2 regions of the Streptomyces sp. NPDC056479 genome follow, and region 2 is predicted to be linked to the other one. Evidence: predicted binding sites of a transcription regulator. Region 2 holds the regulator's gene; the other holds the start of a gene.

Region 1 (6,490 bases), on a different contig from region 2:
CCAGGACTCCGGCCGCAAGCTGCTGCCGCTGGTGTCGGTGCAGAACTTCCACGCCCTGCGCGGACGGCAGACCTCCGACGACACCGCCGACGTCGACCCCGAGGAGGCCTGATGCCGTCCTTCGAGGTCCTCTACCAGGCGGCCGCGCTCTGCCTGACCTACCCCGACGACGACTTCCGCGCCCGGCTGCCCCTGCTGCGTGAAGCGGCCCCGCAGCTACGGGAGTTCACCGACCACGCGGCGCTCACGCCACCGGAGGAACTGGCCGCGCACTATGTCGAGGTCTTCGACCTCAAGAACCGCCACTGCCTGTATCTGACCTGGTGGCGCGACGGGGACACCCGGCGGCGCGGGATGTCGCTGCTCCGCTTCAAGGACGTCTACCGCGCCCACGGCCTGGAGTTCTCCGGCGAGGAGCTGCCCGACTTCCTCCCCGCGGTACTGGAGTTCGCGGCCCGCACCGGCGACACCGATCTCCTGCTGGACCACCGGGACTGCCTGGAGCAGCTGCGCTCCCGGCTCACCGATTTCGGCACACCGTACGCGTCCGTCCTGGACGCCGTGTGCGCCGCACTGCCGACCGCACACCCGGGGATGCGCCCATGACCACACTGCTCTGGGGCGTCCTGCCCTATGTCACCTTCGCCCTGCTCGTCGCCGGCCTGGTCTGGCGCCACCGCTACGACCGCTTCGGCTGGACCACACGCTCCTCCCAGGTCTACGAGTCGAGGCTGCTGAACATCGCCTCGCCCGCCTTCCACTACGGCATCCTGTTCGTGCTGGTCGGCCATCTGGTGGGCCTGTTCGTCCCGGAGTCCTGGACGGACTCGCTCGGCGTCGGCGAGCACACGTACCACCTGTTCTCCCTCTACGGCGGTACGGCGGCCGGGGTGCTGACGGTCGCCGGGATCGTCCTGCTGGTCTACCGCCGCCGCACCAGCGCACCGGTGTTCCGGGCGACCACGGCCAACGACAAGGTCATGTACGTCGTACTGCTCGGCGCGATCGTGCTCGGCATGGCCGCCAAGCTGACGCACGCCTCCGGCGACGGCTACAACTACCGCCAGTCCATCGCCCCGTGGGCCCGCAGCCTGTTCACCCTCCAGCCCGACCTCGACCGGATGGCGGGCGTGCCGGTGCTGTACCAGATCCACGCGGTGGTCGGCATGGCGCTGATCGCGCTGGTGCCGTACACCCGGCTGGTGCACATGTTCAGCGCGCCGGTGCAGTACCTGTTCCGGCCGTACCTGGTGTACCGCAGCCGCGACCCCGAGCAGCTGGGGCCGCGGCCGGAGAGGCGCGGCTGGGAGAAGGCTGACTCCTAGGCCGCCCCGCCCTTCTGGTCCCTCTGGTCCTTCTCGTCGTCGACGATCTCGGCGTCGACCACGTCGTCGTCCTGTGCCGCGCCCTGCTCAGTGCCGGTGCCTGACTCTGCCGAGCCGTCCGACGGTGCCTGCTGGGACTGGGCGTACATGGCCTGGCCCATCTGCTGGCTGACGGTGGCGAGTTTCTCGATGCCGGTGCGCAGGGCGTTCGTCTCGGCGTTCTGCTCGAGCTGCTGCTTGAGGTCCGTGATCGCCGACTCGACCTCGGCCCTGGTGTCCGCCGGGACCTTGTCCTCGTTGTCGCGGACGAACTTCTCGGTCTGGTAGACGAGCTGCTCGGCCTGGTTGCGGGTCTCCGCCGCCTCGCGGCGCTTGTGGTCCTCCTCGGCGTACTGCTCGGCCTCCCGCATCATGCGGTCGATGTCGTCCTTCGGCAGGGCCGAGCCGCCCGTCACCGTCATCTTCTGCTCGCGGCCGGTCGCCAGGTCCTTCGCGGAGACGTGCATGATCCCGTTGGCGTCGATGTCAAAGGCGACCTCGATCTGCGGGACGCCGCGCGGTGCCGGGGGCAGACCGGTCAGGTCGAAGACGCCCAGCTTCTTGTTGTACGCTGCGATCTCGCGTTCGCCCTGGTAGACCTGGATGCCGACCGAGGGCTGATTGTCGGCGGCCGTAGTGAAGATCTCCGAACGCCGGGTGGGGATCGTCGTGTTGCGTTCGATGAGCTTGGTCATGATGCCGCCCTTGGTCTCGATGCCGAGGGACAGCGGTGTGACGTCGAGCAGCAGGACGTCCTTGACGTCGCCGCGGATGACGCCGGCCTGGAGGGCCGCGCCCACGGCCACGACCTCGTCGGGGTTGACGCCCTTGTGCGGGTCCTTGCCGGTGAGTTCCTTCACCAGGTCGGTGACGGCGGGCATCCGGGTGGAGCCGCCGACGAGGATGACGTGGTCGACCGCGGAGAGCTTGATGCCGGCGTCCTTGACGGCCTGGTGGAAGGGGGTCTTGCAGCGGTCGAGGAGGTCGGCGGTGAGCTCCTGGAACTGGGCGCGGGTCAGCTTCTCGTCGAGGTGGAGGGGGCCCTCGGCGGAGGCGGTGATGTAAGGCAGGTTGATCGTCGTCTCGGAGGAGCTGGACAGCTCGATCTTGGCCTTCTCGGCGCCCTCGCGCAGCCTCTGCAGCGCCATCTTGTCGTTGCCGAGGTCGATGCCGTTCTGCCCCTTGAACTTCTTCACCAGGTACTCGACGATCCGCTGGTCCCAGTCGTCGCCGCCCAGGTGTGTGTCGCCGTTGGTGGCCTTGACCTCGATGACACCGTCACCGATCTCCAGCAGCGAGACGTCGAAGGTGCCGCCGCCCAGGTCGAAGACGAGCACCGTCTGCTCCTCGCCCCGGTCCAGACCGTAGGCGAGGGCGGCGGCCGTGGGTTCGTTGATGATCCTGAGGACCTTCAGGCCCGCGATCTCGCCGGCCTCCTTGGTGGCCTGCCGCTGGGCGTCGTCGAAGTAGGCGGGGACGGTGATCACCGCGTCGGTGACGTCCTCGCCGAGATAGGACTCGGCGTCCCGCTTCAGCTTCTGCAGGACCCGGGCGGACAGCTCCTGTGCCCGGTAGCGGGTGCCGTCGATGTCGCCCTGGTCGGGAAACCGCCAGTTCCCATCGCCCATGTACCGCTTCACGGAGCGGGCGGTGCGGTCCACGTTCGTCACCGCCTGCCGTTTGGCCACCTCCCCCACGAGCACCTCGCCGTTCTTGGCGAAGGCCACGACCGACGGGGTGGTCCTGGCCCCCTCCGCATTGGCGACGACAGTGGGTTCGCCGCCCTCCAGGACGGCGACCACCGAGTTCGTGGTCCCGAGATCGATCCCGACCGCGCGTGCCATCGTTGTCCCCTTCCGCCAGGGCACCTCTTGAACTACAGCACAAAACTTGAGTGGGCTCTTGTCAATGGGACGGGTGACCGAGGGGACGGGCACCAAACGGCCCTGAGCGCTCGCTCAGGGTTCGGGGGGCCGGCCCGAAGGGCCGCCCCCCGAGGGGCGCGGGGCTGTATCGATATGCGGCTCCGCCGCGTGTGCGCGACCGGCCGCCGCGGCGCCGCGGACGCCGGACGACCGAACCGCGGCACCCCCGTAGGCGACCCGCTAGGCCAACTTCGCCGACAGCGTGATCGTCGTGCCCGTCAGCGCCTGACTGACCGGACAGTTCTTCTTGGCGTCCTCCGCGGCAGCGACAAACGCGTCGCTGTCGATACCGGGAACCGTCCCCTCCACCGTGAGGTGAATCCCGGTGATCCCCTCACCCGGCTGGAAATTCACGTCGGCCGAGGTGACGAGCTTGGTGGGCGGGGTGCCGGCGCCGTTCAGGGCGTGCGAGAGCGCCATGGAGAAGCAGCTGGAGTGCGCGGCGGCGATCAGCTCCTCCGGGCTGGTCTTGCCGTTCGCGTCCTGGGAGCGCGAGGCCCACGTGACCGGCTGCGCGGCGATGGCACCGGAAGAGTCGAAGTTGACGACACCGTTGCCCTCGAGCAGGTTGCCTTCCCAGACGGTGTGTGCGGAGCGCGTGGTAGCCACGGTTCTTCCTTTCGCGTGGGGGCCCGTTTGCTGGGGTCCGTGCCTCCATCCGATCACACTCCGGCTCAACTCACCCGGAAGACCGGCCCACGCGGGGTGAACGGCAGACGACGGCCCGGGGGAATCAGATACGCGTGCTCGCGCCGCACCCGCAGAACGTCGCACCAGCCGTCCGTGATGACGAGCACGGGCGCGCCCGGCGGGAAGTCGTCCGCGCGCTGCAGCAGGTCGATCCCGGGCTGCAGGACCGTACCGCCACGGCCGCGCACCCGCACCCGCCCCGCGATGTCCGTCACCGGCACATACCCGGCGTCGTACGGACCCGCGTCGCAGAACACCACCCGCGCTGCCGGTACGTCCCGCGCCTCGGCGTACGAGGCGATCGCGCCGAGCGCCTTGCCGAGCATGCCGGCGCCCATGGAGCCGGAGGTGTCCAGGACCACGCCGAAGGTGCAGCGGGCGATCTCCTCGGGCGGGAAGTAGCGGCCGGCGCGCGGAATGTCGGGCGTCGACGCCTGGCGGCGCGCGGGACGTGCGTACGTCCGCACCGGTTCCGGACGCGGCACGAACTCGTCGAACCAGCGGGCCAGTCGGGCGTCCCAGGGCAGCGGCGGATGGCTGAGCGCGCGGATCTCCTGGACCAGGTCGCCGGGCAGGAAGCCGCGCTCCTGCTGCTGGTGCAGGTCGAGGCCCTGGCTGAGGCCCCGGCGGTAGAACTCGTCGAGGTCGACACAGTCGCCGGGCGGGCCGAGCGGGGCACCCAGTACGTCACCGACGCCCTTGCCGCGCAGGGTGGCCAGCCGGCGCATCCGGCGCAGGTCGCCGGTGATCCGGTCGTAGACCTCCTCGGCGGACAGGCCGGTGAACTGGGCGTCGTACAGCAGTCCCTGGGGCATCTCCCCGACCTGCATCTCGCGCAGCCAGCCGTTGATGACGTAGTCGCAGGCGACGTTGAACAGATAGGGGTCGCGTGGACCGCAGCGGTCACCGTGGCGCAGGGCGGCGTGCAGCATCTCGTGGGCGAGGATGAACCGCCATTCCTCGGCCTCGAAGTGACGCAGCGGGTTGATGTAGATCTCGCCGGCCTCGGTGTTGACGGCGGCGACGGCGATGCCGTGGGCGCGGGCCAGTTCGGCGTCGGCGACCAGCTTGATGCCGGCCGCGATGCCGCCGAGCAGCGGGTAGGAGGTGATGAACCATTCAAGGGCCCACTGCCAGGGCCGCTTCTTGACCGGTTCGCCGAGCATGGAGTCGCGCCGGCCGCCCGCCATGTCCATCGCGGTGGACACGGTCCGGGTCAGCGCGGTCGCGAAAGCCAGCTGATGGTCCGGGGGCGAGCCGAGCCAGCCCATCCACTCCACGAGCAGCAGGTCGGGCTCCGCCCCCGCGGTGCCGCAGCGCTCGTACGCGGCCGGGACGCCGTCGCGCCGCCAGTGGGCGGCGAGCTGTTCCTCGTCGCCGTCCGGGTAGGTCAGGGGCAGGTGGTCGGGGGCCGTGCCGACCGGGAAGGTGAGCAGGAAGCGGTTGACGACGACGCAGCGGGCGGCGAGTTCGGCGCGGTCGGGCTGTACGGGCGTGCCCTTCCGGGAAGGGACGTGGCCGAAGCCCAGGTGCAGGACGGCGTGCGCGATGGCCCAGGCCCAGGTGGCGGGTTCGGCGGTGGGGGTGCCCCCGCGCGAGTCAGTTCGAGCGTGGCGGAGGTCGGGGTGAACGTGCAAATCGCCCTGGGAGTCGACGAGGACGAGTCCGTCGCGGGGTGCCCGTTCGCACTTCTCCTGTCGGCAGACATCGAACTCGACGGCGGCGAGCGCGGGGTTGGCCCGCACCAGCCGCATGCCCTCGGCGAACGCCTCCGCCGCGAGGTCCCGCTTCTTCTTCCCCTTGCCCTTGTCGGAAGTGCGGCTCATCGCCGCGCCTCCACCAGCCGGGGCATGTCCCGCGCGGCCTCCACCAGGAACCAGGACGGCAGCACCGGGTTGCCGTCGGCATCGGAGGCGATGACGCTCTGGGCGACCTCGACGGAGATCTCGGCGAGCTGCACCAGCAGCGACTTCGCGCGGTACGCGGTCTGGCGGCCGGTCGCGGACATGTGGTCCTTGCTGACCGGCAGCTCCTTGATGAGACGGCCACGGAAGGACTCGGCGAGGTAGTAGAGCAGGTCGCGGTCCTGCATGCGGTGCGGCCAGCGGGCGTCGCCCTTGACGATGGCCTCGATGCCGTACTGGCTGCGCACGATCTTGACGTAGCCGCAGAACGCGGTGGCATGCGTCGGCGTCAGCGTGCCGTGCGCGACGACCTTCAGCGTCTCCTCGTCGAGGTCCCGGCCGAAGGAGTGCAGCGCGTCGGACAGCATGTGCCAGGAGCGGGGTGTGGAGAACGGCTCCTCGGTCTTCGGCGGCTTGGACCACAGGTGGTCGGGCCGGTCGGTGAGGTGGTCCAGGATCCACGGGTGGATGCCGTTGCTCGCGGCCCAGGTCAGCCAGTCCGTGGCGGACGCCTCCAGATGGACGTGGGTGAGGCGGTTGACGAGGGCGGAGGCGATGGGCCGGGCGAGCGCGTTGTCGGTGGCCCGGTTCCCGGCGCCGATGACGA
Region 2 (6,490 bases):
ACCAAGCGGTCCGAGATCTTCACCACCGCCGAGGACAACCAGCCGTCCGTGCAGATCCAGGTCTACCAGGGCGAGCGCGAGATCGCGGCGTACAACAAGAAGCTCGGGATGTTCGAGCTGACCGGTCTGCCGCCGGCCCCGCGCGGTGTCCCGCAGATCGAGGTCGCCTTCGACATCGACGCCAACGGCATCATGCACGTGACCGCGAAGGACCTCGGCACGGGCAAGGAGCAGAAGATGACCGTCACCGGTGGCTCCTCGCTGCCGAAGGACGAGGTCAACCGGATGCGCGAAGAGGCCGAGAAGTACGCGGAGGAGGACCACGCCCGCCGCGAGGCCGCCGAGTCCCGCAACCAGGGTGAGCAGCTCGTCTACCAGACGGAGAAGTTCCTCAAGGACAACGAGGACAAGGTCCCCGGCGAGGTCAAGACCGAGGTCGAGGCCGCCGTCGAGGAGCTGAAGACCGCGCTCAAGGGCGAGGACACCGCCGAGATCCGCACCGCCACCGAGAAGGTCGCCGCGGTCTCGCAGAAGGTCGGTCAGGCCATGTACGCCGACGCCCAGGCCGGCCAGGCCGCGGGTGGCCCCGAGGGCGCCGCTCCGGGTGGCAAGGCCGCCGACGACGACGTCGTGGACGCCGAGATCGTGGACGACGAGCGCAAGGACGGTGTCGCGTAATGACGGAGGAGACCCCGGGCTTCGAGGAGAAGCCCGACGTCCCCTCCGGCGCGACCCCTGACGACGCCGAGTCGAAGGCCGCCCCTCAGGAGGGGGCGGCCCCGGCCGGGGACGGAGCAGCAGACGCGGGCCTGGTGGCCCAGCTGGACCAGGTGCGTACGGCGCTCGGTGAGCGCACGATGGACCTCCAGCGGCTCCAGGCCGAGTACCAGAACTACCGCCGCCGCGTGGAGCGGGACCGGATCACGGTCAAGGAGATCGCCATCGCGAACCTCCTGACCGAGCTCCTGCCCGTGATCGACGACATCGGCCGCGCACGGGAACACGGCGAACTCGTCGGCGGATTCAAGTCCGTCGCGGAGTCGCTGGAGACCGTCGCGGCGAAGATGGGACTGCAGGCGTTCGGCAAGGAGGGCGAGCCCTTCGACCCGACGATCCACGAGGCCCTGATGCACTCCTACGCGCCGGACGTCACCGAGACGACCTGCGTCGCGATCCTCCAGCCGGGGTATCGCATCGGCGAGCGCACCATCCGCCCCGCGCGGGTGGCCGTGGCCGAGCCCCAGCCGGGCGCGCAGACCGTCAAGGAGGAGTCTGCCGAGGCGGCCGACGACAAGGAGAGCGGTGGCCCGGACGAGGGCTGACGTTGAACTGACGAGGAGAGAGGAGGGGCGTCGAGGATGAGCACCAAGGACTTCATCGAGAAGGACTACTACAAGGTCCTCGGCGTCCCCAAGGACGCCACCGAGGCCGAGATCAAGAAGGCGTACCGGAAGCTCGCCCGCGAGAACCACCCGGACGCCAACAAGGGCAACGCCAAGGCCGAGGAGCGCTTCAAGGAGATCTCCGAGGCGAACGACGTCCTCGGCGACCCCAAGAAGCGCAAGGAGTACGACGAGGCGCGCGCCCTCTTCGGCAACGGCGGGTTCCGCCCGGGGCCGGGCGGCGCGGGCGGCTCCTTCAACTTCGACCTGGGCGACCTCTTCGGAGGCGGCGCCCAGGGCCAAGGGGGTTCCGGCGGCTTCGGCGGCGGAATCGGTGACGTCTTCGGGGGCCTGTTCAACCGCGGCGGCGCGGGCACGGGCACACGTACCCAGCCCAGGCGCGGCCAGGACATCGACACCGAGGTCAACCTCAGCTTCACCGAGGCGATCGAGGGTGCGACGGTCCCGCTGCGGATGTCCTCGCAGTCACCGTGCAAGGCGTGCGCGGGCACCGGCGACAAGAACGGCACGCCGAGGGTGTGCCCGACCTGCGTCGGCACCGGCCAGGTGGCCCGGGGTTCGGGCGGCGGCTTCTCGCTGACCGACCCCTGCCCGGACTGCAAGGGGCGCGGCCTGATCGCCGAGCACCCGTGCATGGAGTGCAAGGGCAGCGGCCGGGCGAAGTCGTCCCGGACGATGCAGGTCCGCATCCCGGCCGGGGTGTCGGACGGCCAGCGCATCCGGCTGCGCGGCAAGGGAGCGCCCGGCGAGCGCGGCGGCCCGGCGGGCGACCTCTACGTCACCGTGCATGTCGACGCCCACCCGGTGTTCGGCCGCAAGGACGACAACCTCACGGTGACCGTCCCCGTGACCTTTACGGAGGCGGCCCTCGGCGGCGAGGTCAGGGTTCCCACCCTGGGCGGACCGCCGGTCACCCTGAAGCTGCCGCCCGGCACGCCCAACGGCCGCACCATGCGGGCGCGGGGCAAGGGCGCGGTCCGCAAGGACGGCACCCGCGGGGACCTGCTGGTCACCGTCGAGGTGAGTGTCCCGAAGGACGTGACGGGGAAGGCTCGTGACGCGCTCGAGGCGTATCGCGAGGCGACCGCGGAGGAGGATCCGCGGGCGGAGCTGTTCCAGGCCGCGAAGGGAGCTTGATGGAGATGGACGGTCGTCGACGCAACCCGTATGAACTGACCGAGGAAACCCCGGTCTACGTCATTTCGGTGGCGGCCCAGCTCTCCGGCCTGCACCCGCAGACCCTTCGCCAGTACGACCGCCTGGGCCTGGTGTCCCCCGACCGCACGCCCGGCCGGGGCCGCCGCTACTCGGCCCGCGACATCGAACTGCTCCGCCAGGTGCAGCAGTTGTCGCAGGACGAGGGCATCAACCTGGCCGGCATCAAGCGCATCATCGAACTGGAGAACCAGGTCGTCGCGCTGCAGTCCCGCATGGCGGAGATGCAGGCGGCCCTCGACGGGGCCGCGGCGGCGATGCAGCAGCGCGAGGCCGCGGTGCACGCGTCGTACCGGCGCGACCTGGTGCCGTACCAGGAGGTACAGCAGACCAGTGCGCTGGTGGTGTGGCGGCCGAAGAAGCCCAAGGACTAGGCAGACCGCAGGCAAAAGGGGCCCGGAGGAATCTCCGGGCCCCTTTCCTGTGCCGTGAGCGGCCCGCCGTCAGCTGTGGCCGTCAGCGGCCGACGAAGAACTCCAGCGAGGTGCTCTGCGTGCTCTGGCGGCCGTAGGCGTCCACGGCGTACACCTCGGCGATGCAGGGGCCGTTGTAGGGCGCCGTCCAGGAGAGCGACCCCGTGGCGGAGAACCGGGTGCCGCTGATGCCGCAGGCGCCCGAGATCTCCCAGGAGTAGCCCTTCAGGACGCGTGCCTCGTCGCCCGTGCCGGGGGCGGCCGTGAGCTGGATCGGACTGCGCGCGGGCACGCCCGTGGTGACCAGGGTCAGCTTCGGCGCGGCCGGGCCGCTCGCGGTGGCCGGCGTCAGACGGTCGACGACGGTCTCCGCGGAGGGGACGGAGTCGGCGCCCTGGGCGTCGACGGCGGCCACGTAGTAGTAGGCCTTGCCCTTCGGGGCGGAGGTGTCGGCGTACGACGTGCCGGACGTGGCGCCCAGGAGGCTCCAGGCGCCGGTGGCGGTGGTGCGGCGGTAGACGCGGTGGCCGGTGACCCCGGCGTCCTCGGCCGCGGTCCACGTCACCTTCGTGGAGGCGTCGGCGGGCGTGCTCGTGAGGCCCGTGGGGGCGGCGACGGCCGACGCCACGGGGCGGGTGACCACCGCGGGGTCGGAGACCGGGGCGATGTTGCCGGCGGCGTCGAGGGCCACCACCTCGTAGTTGTAGGCCAGGCCCGCGGGTGCCACGGGGTCCGTCCAGGACGTGCCGAAGACGATCTCCGGACCGTCCATGTCCGACTGGCCGCCCTCCGCGCCCCACACCTCGTAGTGGTGCACGTCCTTGGACGTCGAGGCCTTCCACGTGACGGAGTTGCCCGCCGTCGTCCCCAGCGCCGACACGGTCTCGACCCGCGCCGGGGCCGTCCGGTCGACGGTGGTGACGGCCTGATCCGTCGTACCGGCCGACTCGTTGCCGGCTTTGTCGTAGGCGCGGACCTCGTAGTAGTAGGTCGCGCCATTCACCGGCAGGGTGCTGTCGGTGTACGTGGTGGAGGTGGTCGTCGCGAGCGGGGTGCTGCCGTAGGAGGCGCCCTTGAGGCGGCGGTGGACGCGGTAGCCCGCGAGGTCCATCTCCGGGTTCTTGGACCAGGTCAGCTTGGCCTTGCCGGTGGCCGTGTCGTACGTGACCTTCGCACCGGTGGGCGTGAGCGGCTTGACCTTGTCGACGGTGGCCGAAGTCCGCGGGGCGTAGCCGAACTTGACCTTCGCGCTGCCGGTCCAGTTCACGTAGTCGATCCGCAGCGTGTGCTTACCCGCTGGAACGGAGACGTTGACGGTCTTGGAGACGGTCGTGGAGGTGTTCTTCCACAGGTCGATCTTGCGGGAACCGTCGAGGTAGACGCGGATGCCGTCGAGCCCGGAGGCGGAGAGGACGAAGGGCCCGCCGGAGCCGAAGTCGCGGGTGAGGGTCCAGCGGACGGCGAAGTTGTCCTTGGGGAGGCCGGAGGCGGGGGCATTGGTGCCCCAGTTCTGGTCGATGGCGGTGTCGCAGTCGGTCTTCTTCGGCGTACCGGAGAAGGCCGTGTTCGCGAAGAACTGCCGCTTGAAGACGGGCGAGTTGCAGGTCACGGCGGCGGACGCGGGCGCGGCGAGGGTCGTGAGCAGGCCGCCCGCGGTGGCGAGCACGAGGGCGGTCGCGGTGACCGCGGGCGTGCGTCTGGCTGGGGTCATGGGGTCCTTCGGTCCTGTTCGGCGACGGCGGTGATCAACCGTCGCCGAACACGTACGGCGTCTGTCAGGGGTTGTCGGCCGGGGCGGTGACCGCCCAGTCGCCGCCGGGCGCCGACTCCGTGCCGTCCGCGTACATCGCGGTCACCCAGTAGTGGCGGGTGGTGCCCGCGCCGGCGCCGGTGTCCACGTAGGAGGTGCCGGTCGTGGCCGCCAGCTTCTCGTAGGCCTCGGTGTCGGGGTTCCAGCGGTAGACCTGATAGCCGGTGGCATCGGCCACGGTGTTCCAGGTCAGCACTACGTCGTCGTCGTTCTCGTCGGCCGTCAGATGTACCGGCGAACCCTCCGGCGTGGCCACGCTCGGCGTCATGTCGAGCTCGGTGACGCGCACGGCCTGGACCGGATCGTCGCTCCACTTGATGGCGGAGTTGCCCTCGTCGTCCACGGCGTCGACGAAGAAGCAGACCTCGTCGCCGTCGGGGAGCGTGGTGTAGTCGTAGGACGTGTCACTGGGCGAGACGTAGTCCACCAGGCTGCCCCAGCAGACTTGTTCGCCCTCGTCGCCGTAGAGCTCGCCCCAGTGGACCGTGTAGTACTTCAGGTCCGTTGCCGCGCTCTTGTCCCAGTCGAGCCGGAAGCCGTACTCGGTCGGGGTGGCGTTCAGCCCGGTGACGAGGGCCGGCGGGTCGTTGTCCCAGATCTTGCCGTACTGAGTCGCGGACCGGGCCGACTCGTTGCCCGCCGCGTCGACGGCCGAGACCCGGTAGTAGTACACGACGCCCTTGGCGGCGGCGGTGTCCAGGAACGACAGCTGGTCCGTGCCGCCGATCTCGGTGTAAGTGCCGCGCTCGGTGGCCGCCCGGAAGACGCGGTACTTCACCGCGTCCGCGACCTTGCCCCAGCCGACCTCCAGTCCGCCGGACCCGCCGGTCGGGGTCACCTCACCCGTCGCCTTCGTGATGGTGGGCGAGGCGGGTGCGACCCGGTCGACGGTGGTGATGGCCTGATCCGTCGTACCGGCCGACTCGTTGCCGGCTTTGTCGTAGGCGCGGACCTCGTAGTAGTAGGTCGCGCCATTCACCGGCAGGGTGCTGTCGGTGTACGTGGTGGAGGTGGTCGTCGCCAGCGGGGCGCTGCCGTAGGAGGCGCCCTTGAGGCGGCGGTGGACGCGGTAGCCCGCGAGGTCCATCTCCGGGTTCTTCGCCCAGGTCAGCTTGGCCTTGCCGGTGGCCGTGTCGTACGTGACCTTCGCGCCCGTGGGCGTGAGCGGCTTGACCTTGTCGACGGTCGCCGAAGTCCGCGGCGTGTAGGCGAACTTGACGTTCGCGGTGCCGGTCCAGTTGACGTGGTCGATGCGCAGGGTGTGCTTGCCGGCGGGGATGGTGACGTTGACCGTCTTGTTCGCGGTCGTCGACACGTTCTTCCACAGGTCGATCTTGCGGCTGCCGTCGAGGTAGACGCGGATGCCGTCCTGGGTGGAGGCCGCGAGGGAGAACTGGCCGCCGGAGCCGAAGTCCCGGGTCAGGGTCCAGCGGACGCTGAAGTTGTCCCGGGGGAGGCCGGAAGCGGGGGCGCCCGTGCCCCAGTTCTGGTCGATCGCGGTGTCGCAGTCGGTCCGCTTGGGGGTGCCCGAAAACGTCGTATTCGCGAAGAACTGCCGCTTGAAGACGGGGGATGTGCACGTCACGGCGGCGGACGCGGAGGGGGTCATCGAGAGCAGGGTGCCCGCGGTGGCGAGCACGACCGTCGTC

The links. The regulator HspR, encoded in region 2, represses chaperone genes until heat shock. The targets are predictions, from matches to a motif close to TTGAGNNNNNNNNNCTCAA.
Region 1: a site for HspR is predicted at 3,255-3,273, ahead of dnaK (molecular chaperone DnaK). Genes of this name have one in related genera too.

The regions. Positions count from the first base shown of each region.
Region 1 covers NZ_JBHTRZ010000003.1:266,964-273,453, forward strand. Annotated here, with positions in the region: gene narH (nitrate reductase subunit beta) at 1-112, shown strand, start outside; gene narJ (nitrate reductase molybdenum cofactor assembly chaperone) at 112-606, shown strand; gene narI (respiratory nitrate reductase subunit gamma) at 603-1,325, shown strand; gene dnaK (molecular chaperone DnaK) at 1,322-3,208, opposite strand; gene ACFQ6S_RS12710 (OsmC family protein) at 3,470-3,898, opposite strand; gene ACFQ6S_RS12715 (hypothetical protein) at 3,964-5,805, opposite strand; gene ACFQ6S_RS12720 (ATP-binding protein) at 5,802-6,490, opposite strand, start outside.
Region 2 covers NZ_JBHTRZ010000005.1:579,011-585,500, forward strand. Annotated here, with positions in the region: gene dnaK (molecular chaperone DnaK) at 1-678, shown strand, start outside; gene grpE (nucleotide exchange factor GrpE) at 678-1,322, shown strand; gene dnaJ (molecular chaperone DnaJ) at 1,359-2,540, shown strand; gene ACFQ6S_RS23045 (heat shock protein transcriptional repressor HspR) at 2,546-2,992, shown strand; gene ACFQ6S_RS23050 (PA14 domain-containing protein) at 3,075-4,742, opposite strand; gene ACFQ6S_RS23055 (PA14 domain-containing protein) at 4,807-6,490, opposite strand, start outside.